One region of the Rahnella sp. 1L-D-7-B-C2 genome, then DNA from elsewhere that is predicted to be linked to it. Evidence: predicted binding sites of a transcription regulator. Region 1 holds the regulator's gene; each other region holds the start of a gene.
What was found. The regulator PurR, encoded in region 1, represses purine synthesis genes. The targets are predictions, from matches to a motif close to CANGCAAACGTTTGCNTG.
Positions count from the first base shown of each region.

Region 2: a site for PurR is predicted at 1,552-1,569, ahead of serA (phosphoglycerate dehydrogenase). Genes of this name have one in related genera too.
Region 3: a site for PurR is predicted at 2,102-2,119, ahead of purL (phosphoribosylformylglycinamidine synthase). Genes of this name have one in related genera too.

Region 1 covers NZ_JBXAVQ010000002.1:306,726-309,905, reverse strand. Annotated here, with positions in the region: gene AC0Z7K_RS05050 (S6 family peptidase) at 1-706, opposite strand, end outside; gene purR (HTH-type transcriptional repressor PurR) at 1,080-2,105, opposite strand; gene cydH (cytochrome bd-I oxidase subunit CydH) at 2,439-2,528, shown strand; gene AC0Z7K_RS05035 (C40 family peptidase) at 2,695-3,180, opposite strand, start outside.
Region 2 covers NZ_JBXAVQ010000008.1:44,484-47,663, reverse strand. Annotated here, with positions in the region: gene AC0Z7K_RS14575 (LysR family transcriptional regulator ArgP) at 1-453, opposite strand, end outside; gene rpiA (ribose-5-phosphate isomerase RpiA) at 652-1,314, shown strand; gene serA (phosphoglycerate dehydrogenase) at 1,653-2,891, shown strand.
Region 3 covers NZ_JBXAVQ010000007.1:196,296-199,475, forward strand. Annotated here, with positions in the region: gene purL (phosphoribosylformylglycinamidine synthase) at 1-2,005, opposite strand, end outside; gene mltF (membrane-bound lytic murein transglycosylase MltF) at 2,284-3,180, shown strand, end outside.

The sequences.
Region 1 (3,180 bases):
CATAAGTCGGACTTCCACTGTCACCGGATGTACCTGCAGTGGACAGTGGTGTTAGATTGGCGTCATTTGGGCCGGCGTTCGTCCAATAAAGCCATTGATCGTTTTCCATTGGGTTAACAACCGTTCCCCCTGATTTCCAGGCGTAAGAAATGGCTAACGAGTTTGCCTGCCCTGTGACAGGGTCAACCTGATATTGATGCCCTGTACCTACGCGTGCTAAATATTTATACCTTTCACGATCGCTTCTCAGTTCAGTCTGTGAAACATAAGGCACAGTAGCGGCATCAGTGACGACTTTATTCAGACGCGGGGATTGAAAATCTTGGGGCGTATCTGCGGGATATCCTGGATCATCATTTCTGGCAATAAATTTATAGCTGTAAGCGTATTTAGCGCCATTGCCGAACTTGCTCGATGTGAACTTGGTATTGTGCGCAACGCTGACGATATAGGACGGCGCTACGAGTGTTCCCGTGGCGTAATCATCCGTAGAACTGAAATCAGGCATTGGGAAATTCAATATGCCCGCAGATGTTCCATCCAGTTTAAACACTTCTATATTTTCTGCTCCGGGGGTATATTTACCTTTGTTTTCAGCGAAGTCCCGGTAGTCTTGTACCGAGACATCTTCACGCATTATTCCTGCATGAGTATTGAAAATAGCGCAAGAGATCAGTGTTGCGAGTAAACTTGGCTTCCATTCCATTAAATTTCCTTACTTCCTTTTAAAAGACGCAAGATATTAATTGAACCTTATTGGGAAGTGAAATTATAATTGTAAGGGCCTGTTCAGGCGGGTGGTATATAATACCTATTCATTTGAAATGTATAATGAAATATCACCTCAAAATGTTTTTTATATCATTTATGTTTTACAAATAACTCACGTGTATAATATTACGGTTAATTATCAATTGCGGTGAATTAATGCGCATGGCAAATGAATTCATATAATAATTAAAAGGGAAAACCTGATTTTCCTTAAACAACATTCACTTTAAATTAACGTGCTCGTAGCGAAATAACGCCTGCAAAGGCAGGCGCAATAAGGTATTAACATCAGTTATAACAGGCAAATATTAACGGCGATAGTCACGGTACGGCCCGTCAGCCACCGAGCGGCGTTCTACCAGTTTCGGATGTACCTCGATGGTCTGCGATTCTTCACGCTTACTGACGATGCGATCCAGCAACATCGTGAAGGCCATTTCGCCCAGGCGCTCTTTCGGCTGATGCACCGTGGTCAGCGCAGGTGAGAAGTAACGGGCATTGCGAACGTTATCATATCCGATAACGGAAATGTCCTGAGGAACGCGTAAACCAAACTCATCGGCTGCACAAATCGCGCCCATCGCCATGACGTCGCCGCCACAGAAAACGGCGGTCGGGCGTTGTTTTTGCATCAGGATTTTCTGCATCGCCTGGTAACCTGACTCAGGTTCGAAATCACCCTGAACTACCCATTCTTCACGCAAAGGAATATTGGCTTCCGTCAGCGCTTTCACAAAACCCTGAAAGCGGCCACCGCCGGTGTTACGCGCCAGCTGCCCTGGGATCACGCCGATATCGCGATGACCGCGTTCAATCAGATAGCGTCCGGCCATGTAACCACCTTCAAACGCATTATCGATAATGCTGTCGGTGAAGTTTTTACGCGCTTCGCCCCAGTCCATGACGACCATTGGGATTGACCGGTATTCTTCCAGCATGTTCAGCAGTTCATCAGGATATTCCGCACACATCACCAGCAAACCATCGACACGTTTTTGTGCCAGCATCGCCAGATATGCCTGTTGCTTATCCAGATTGTTGTGTGAATTACACAAAATCAACGTATAGCCTTTGGAGAAGCAACTGTTTTCCACGGCTTCAATCACTTCTGCAAAATAGGGCGCTTCGCTCGAGGTCGCCAGCAGGCCGATCGTTTTAGTGTTATTGACCTTCAGGCTGCGTGCGACGGCGCTTGGCGAGTAGTGCAAGTCTTTGATGGCCAGCAGAACCGCGGCTTTAGTGTCTTCGGCGACGAAACGTGTTTTATTGATGACGTGCGACACGGTTGTGGTGGAAACGCCAGCGCGCTTTGCGACATCTTTAATCGTTGCCATGTAAGGAATGACTCCTGAACTCACGTGTTTCAGCACGTTAGCATTATGTTAATCGTTTGCTTGCGTGGATTTCACTGCGAGCTAATAAAAAGGCAGTGAAATCGTTGGGTGAGTTCGTCAGAGTGAGGCGTAAAGCGCCCTCGGGAGAAATCGACCGGCACACAGGCGTGGTAACCGACAATTTTCTCTTATATTGCAGGAAAGTGGAAGTGTTATTGTAGGTTATCGGGCATGAATCAACGCGGGATTTTAGACGTGAAGTATGAGAAAATGCGTTGGCACACATTTAGTGTGGCTAAATGAAGCGCCACAATTGATCTGTAAGGGGGTTTTATGGACCGCAATCTAAAATTGTCATTAATCACCACGGTTTGCGCTTTGCTTGTGATTGTCGCTTTCAGCTTCACCGCAGTGATGAACTAAAAGACGCGCAAGTCAGGCAATAAAAAGGGCGATTACCTGTTACAGGAATCGCCCTTTTCAATTTTACGCAGTGACCTTTAGCGCCGATACTCTTCCCTGCAGAAACGCTTCGTTAAATGCTATTCAATGGCTGATTAGCGAAACTTCAGACTTAACGAACTGTTTATTATCGGATCGTTTTCGGGGTCATTACCCGACGTGCGCCTACGTAATGGTCTTGCCAGTAATCATCGCCCAGAGAGGTGATTTTGATGTCTTCACCGGTACGCGGTGACTGAATAAATTTGCCGTTGCCAACGTAAACCCCGACATGGTCCGCGGCTCCGCGGTTATTGATTCTAAAGAACACCAGATCGCCCGATTCCAGCTCGCCGCGTTTTACCGGCGCTGCGTCGCGCAGGTGGTACATTTCGTTGGCCGTGCGCGGCATCTTAATGCGAATCAAATCTTTGTACGCGTAATAAACTAAACCACTGCAATCGAATCCCGTATTAGGTGAGGTGCCACCCCAGCGATAAGGCTTGCCAACCTGATGCATCAGCTTTGTCATCGCCGTTTGCTGCGCATGTTGATAACGTTTCTTATGCGTCGCACTTAATGTAATCGGCTTACTGTCTTCTTCAACTAACTTTTTACCTTTGCGGTGTCGACC
Region 2 (3,180 bases), on a different contig from region 1:
CGGCTGGATACTCACCGCACCGACCACTTCACCACGGCGCAGACGCTCCTGCGTCCGGGTTTCATCTTCAACTTGTAAATTCAGGCGAATAGGGGAATCGACCAGCACCGATTTCAGCGCCGGTAACAGCCAGGTAGCGAGACTGTCGGCGTTGACCGCCAGCGAGAGCAGCAGCGGCGTATCATTGCTGTCGCTATTACTGTCACTGCCCAGCCACTCTTCTTCCAGCAGCTCGACCTGATGCAACAACGCCAGCAATTTTTGCCCCTGTTCGGTCGGGCGCGGTGGCACGGTGCGCACCAGCAAAGGCTGGCCGAACAGATTTTCCAGTTGTTTAATGCGCTGTGAGACCGCCGATTGAGTGATGCAAAGCTTCTGTGCCGCGCGCTCAAAACCGCGCTCACGGATCACCGCGTCCAGTGCCTGCAACGTTCTATAATCTGGGCGTTTCATCGGAGTTCTGTCCCTTGGATTTTATTTTATCCAAACACTATGCCACAGATTGTCAGGTTTTGTGGTGAGGAAAATCTTTGCGTTTGCAGCGCGATTGCACTGAATAAGTGTGATCTCGCTACGGCGTTGTTTATCCCAATCACCCTGACTTGCTTTATAATCACCGGCACTTTCGGGTTATCAGACAGAGAAGCCATTATGACGCAGGAAGAATTGAAGAAAGCAGTCGGCTGGGCCGCACTGGATTACGTTACGCCGGGCACCATCGTCGGTGTAGGTACCGGATCCACCGCCGCCCATTTCATTGATGCACTCGGCTCAATCAAAGGGCAAATTGAAGGCGCAGTTTCCAGTTCCGACGCGTCTACCGAGAAACTGAAAAGCTTAGGTATTCACGTTTTCGACTGCAACGAAGTGGATTCGCTGGATATCTACGTTGACGGTGCCGACGAAATCAACGGCTTCATGCAGATGATTAAAGGCGGCGGCGCTGCGCTGACCCGTGAAAAAATCATTGCTGCGATTGCGAAAAAATTCATCTGTATCGTCGATGCGTCCAAGCAGGTCGATGTGCTGGGTAAATTCCCGCTGCCGGTAGAAGTCATACCGATGGCGCGATCTTACGTGGCGCGTGAGCTGGTAAAACTTGGCGGCCTGCCGGAATATCGTCAGAACGTGCTGACCGACAACGGCAACGTGATCCTCGACGTGCACAATCTGAACATTCTTGATGCCGTCGCGATGGAAAATAAGATCAACAATATTGCCGGAGTCGTGACCGTCGGTCTGTTTGCTAACCGTGGCGCGGATGTTGCGCTGGTCGGCACTTCGGAAGGCGTTAAAACTGTTACGCTGAAATAACTCAGCGATAAGCAGAAGATCTGGCTGCTGTGTTAAAGGCAGCCAGACACACGTCTGTCATAACGCAATGTTATGAAGATGATAATTTTCTGACTGAATCATCTTTTCTTCAAAAGCCTGAATTCGGTGACTTATGTCACATTTCCGATAATCTCCTCCTGAACGTTTGGCGCAGTAAAATCTAACCAGCATGAAATGCTAAAAACCCTCTGTCACGGTGAGCCTTCTGCTACCGGTCAGGCAATCGTTTGTATTGATGATGGCGGATTTTTTGTTATGTTGGCTGTGAGTAATCACCTCGCAGTTCGAATTCAGCCAGAAAATTATAGGGTCGGGAAATGGCAAAAGTATCACTTGAGAAAGACAAGATTAAATTTTTGTTAGTGGAAGGCGTCCACCAAAGTGCGGTTGATACCCTCCGTGCAGCGGGCTACACCAATATTGAATTTCACAAAGGTGCTTTGGATACGGAATCGCTGAAAGAGTCGATCCGTGATGCGCACTTTGTTGGGCTCCGATCGCGTACTCAGCTGACCGAAGAAGTTTTCCAGGCAGCAGAAAAACTGGTGGCTGTGGGGTGTTTCTGTATCGGCACCAATCAGGTTGATCTGAAAGCAGCCACGCGTCGCGGTATTCCGGTCTTTAACGCACCGTTCTCTAACACCCGTTCGGTTGCCGAAATGGTGCTGGGCGAAATGTTGCTGATGATGCGCGGCATTCCTGAAGCGAACGCAAAGGCCCACCGCGGCATCTGGAACAAACTGGCTGTCGGTTCGTTCGAAGCGCGCGGGAAACGTCTGGGGATCATCGGTTACGGCCATATCGGCACACAGCTGGGTATTCTGGCGGAAAGCCTGGGGATGCGTGTCTTCTATTACGACATCGAAAGCAAATTGCCGTTAGGGAATGCGCAGCCGATTGCTTCTCTGGAAGAACTGCTCAACACCAGCGACGTTGTGACGCTGCACGTGCCCGAAACCCGCAACACCAAAGACATGATTTCTGAAGTGCAGCTGTCGCAGATGAAGCCGGGCGCACTGCTGATCAATGCGTCACGCGGCACCGTGATCGACATTCCTGCGTTATGCAACGCACTGCGCAGCAAACATCTGTCTGGTGCGGCGATCGATGTCTTCCCGGAAGAACCGGCGACCAACAGCGATCCGTTCAATTCACCGCTGTGTGAGTTCGACAACGTGCTGCTGACACCGCATATCGGTGGCTCCACCATGGAAGCGCAGGAAGGTATCGGTCTGGAAGTGGCAGGTAAACTGTCTAAATACTCTGATAATGGTTCTACATTGTCAGCGGTTAACTTTCCGGAAGCGTCTTTGCCGGCACACACCGAGAAAGCCAGCCGTTTGCTGCATATCCACGAAAACCGTCCGGGCGTGCTGACCAGCATCAACCAGATTTTCGCCGAGCAGGGGATCAACATTGCAGCACAGTACCTGCAAACCAGCCCTGAAATTGGGTATGTGGTGATTGATGCAGAAACGGATATCGCGACGCTGACTACCGCGCTGCAACTGATGAAGGCCATTCCGGGAACGATTCGTGCCCGTCTGCTTTACTGATCGCATCAGCTGAAACAACCAGGCCGCCGAAAGGCGGTTTTTTTTGTCTGGTATCAGGGAGTTTTGGGTTTCGTGGGCCCTCTAACGACAATTCAAAATCTCATCAGAAGAAGCAGGGCGATCAGGCCGCAGAGGATCAGAGAGGAAAAGGTGATTTCGAACTGGTAGCGTCGCAGCATCTTGCGGTACCTCAGGGCAGAAAATGGATAAAAAAACACCCGGCGGACCGGGTGTCAGATTATCAGTCTGGATACCGGGTCAGTGAAGGCACTCACCCGGAAATCTTAGT
Region 3 (3,180 bases), on a different contig from region 1:
CCATCTGATCACGCGCAACCATGCCGGTAACCGTACGGTCGCCGATCGTGATCAGGAAGGTTTTCTCTGCCACTGCAGGCAGATGCATAACGCGGTTTACGGCCTCAGCGATCTGAATATTTTCCGCGTTAAGGTCATCGCCGCTCGCTTTCAGCGTCGTGACGTCACGGGTCATTTTCGGCGTTTTGCCAAGCAGAACGTCCAGCGGCATATCGATCGGCTGGTTGTCGAAATGGCTGTCTTCCAGAGACAAATGCATTTCTTCTGTCGCTTCGCCGATCACGGCGTAAGGCGCGCGCTCGCGTTTACAGATGGCATCGAACTGTTCGAGCTGAGCAGGTGCAACCGCCATCACGTAACGTTCCTGGGATTCGTTACACCAGACTTCCAGCGGGCTCATGCCCGGTTCGTCGTTGAGGATATCGCGCAACTGGAAGCGGCCGCCGCGGTTGCCGTCGCTTACCAGTTCCGGCATGGCATTGGATAAGCCGCCGGCGCCAACGTCATGGATAAACAGAATAGGGTTGGCTTCACCGAGCTGCCAGCAGCGATCGATGACTTCCTGGCAGCGGCGTTCCATTTCCGGGTTATCGCGCTGTACGGAAGCAAAATCCAGATCCGCATCAGACTGGCCAGAGGCCATAGAAGAAGCCGCACCGCCGCCCAGACCGATATTCATCGCCGGACCGCCGAGGACAATCAGCTTCGCGCCAACGGTGATTTCGCCTTTCTGTACATGATCGGCCCGGATGTTACCGATACCGCCCGCCAGCATGATCGGTTTGTGGTAACCACGCAGCTCAGGACCATTGTGGCTGTTGACGTTTTCTTCGTAAGTGCGGAAGTAGCCTAACAGCGCCGGACGACCAAATTCGTTGTTGAACGCTGCCCCGCCCAGCGGACCGTCGGTCATGATATCGAGCGCGGTAACGATGCGATCCGGCTTGCCGAAATCTTCTTCCCACGGCTGTTCAAAGCCCGGAATACGCAGGTTGGAAACCGAGAAACCGACCAGACCGGCTTTAGGTTTTGCACCGCGACCGGTTGCACCTTCGTCACGGATTTCACCGCCGGAGCCCGTTGCCGCGCCCGGCCACGGAGAAATCGCCGTCGGGTGATTATGGGTTTCGACCTTCATCAGGATATGCGCCTGCTCCTGATGGAAATCGTACAGACCGTCTTTCGCATCGGCGTAAAAACGACCGACCTGCGAACCTTCCATCACGGCGGCGTTATCTTTATACGCAGAAAGCACGTAGTCCGGCGTCTGTTCGAAGGTATTCTTGATCATCTTAAACAAGGATTTCGGCTGCGTTTCACCGTCGATCACCCAGTCTGCGTTGAAGATTTTGTGGCGGCAGTGTTCAGAGTTAGCCTGCGCGAACATATAGAGTTCGATGTCAGTCGGGTTGCGCCCCAACGACGTAAAGGCTTCCATCAGATAGTCAATTTCATCCTGCGCCAGCGCCAGACCCAGTTTGGTGTTGGCGCTTTCCAGCGCGCTGCGGCCTTCGCCAAGAATATCGACATGCTGCACTGGCGCGGGCTGATGCTGCGCGAACAAGGCGCTGGCGTCTTCGAGCTTACCGAAGAGAGTTTCCATCATCCGGTCATGCAGCAATGCGCCCAGATGCGTCCACTGCGCTTCGGTCAGCTGCGGTGCCTGTACGTAAAATGCCAGACCGCGTTCAAGACGCAGCACCTGAGATAAACCGCAGTTGTGCGCGATGTCAGTGGCTTTGGAAGACCACGGAGAAATGGTGCCGGGACGTGGAGTGACCAGCAGTAAGCGGCCAGTTGGAGCGTGTTCAGCGAGAGAAGGACCGTATTTCAGGAGGCGTTGTAACTTGGTTTGTTCGTCCGAACTCAGCGGTGCGCTGACATCGGCAAAGTGTACATATTCGGCGTAGACATCGCTGACCGGAAGGTGGGCATCCTGACAGCGGGACAACAATTTGTTAATGCGAAAAGCCGACAAAGCGGGCGAACCACGCAGTATTTCCATAATCACAGATCTCTCGTCTTCGAAGACACTGACCACAGTGCTTCATTGGGCGCAACAGGGGGAAAACGCGGCCTATTATAAAGAAAGCCATCGCCCGACGAAACCGTTTGCGCAGGGAATATTGATATTCATTTATAGACTGATAATTTGTGCGGGTATTATGAATAAAGTTGCAGACTGCCGTTTTGTTGAGCAAAATGCGTCAGCACTGGGGATATAACCATACTAACTGCACAGCATATCGTAAAAAAATAAGAGCGCCGCAGCGAGATAACTATTTGACGCGACTAAAAATTAACTATGTCCTGATGGGGATTGCCGCCCTGTTGCTGGCGCTGGCCTTATGGCCTGCCGTGCCATGGCACAGGGGTGAAGGCGACCAGTTGGATCAAATAAAATCCCGTGGAGAATTGCGCGTCAGCACGCTCAATTCTCCACTGACTTTTATGGACTCCCCGGAAGGTAATCTCGGCTTCGATTACGAGCTGGCGAAACGCTTTGCAGATTATCTGGGCGTGACACTGGTCGTCTCTCAGCACACTACCGTAGACGCCATGTTCAGTGAACTGGACCACGATAAAGCCGACATGCTGGCTTCGGGTCTGGTGTACAACAATGAACGGCTGAAAAACTACCGGGCCGGGCCTGAATACTATTCCATCTCGCAGCAGCTGGTTTACCGGCAGGGTGCCGCGCGCCCGAAAAGCTTCGCCGACATTAAAGGCACGCTGATGGTTTCCGCCGGCACCGCGCACATCCCGACGCTCGAAGCCGCTGGCAAAAAATTCCCTAACCTGACGTGGAGCACCACCGACAAGATGTCGCCGCGCGACCTGCTGCAACAGGTAGAAAACGGCAAGCTGGATTACACTCTGGGCGATTCCGTCACTATTGCACTGATGCAGCGCGTATATCCGCGTCTGGCCGTTGCTTTTGACGTTACCGAAGATGAACCCGTCACCTGGTATTACCGCAAGCAGCCGGACGATGACAGCCTCTCCGCCGCCATGCTGGATTTTTTTAGCCAGATTGCCGACGACGGTACGCTGGAGAAACTCGAGGAAAAATATCTCGGCCACGTAGGCGACTTCGATTACGTCGATACCCGCACCTTCCTCAATGCCATCGACAAAACGCTGCCGGATCTGCAGCCGCTGTTTGAAAAGTACGCGCAG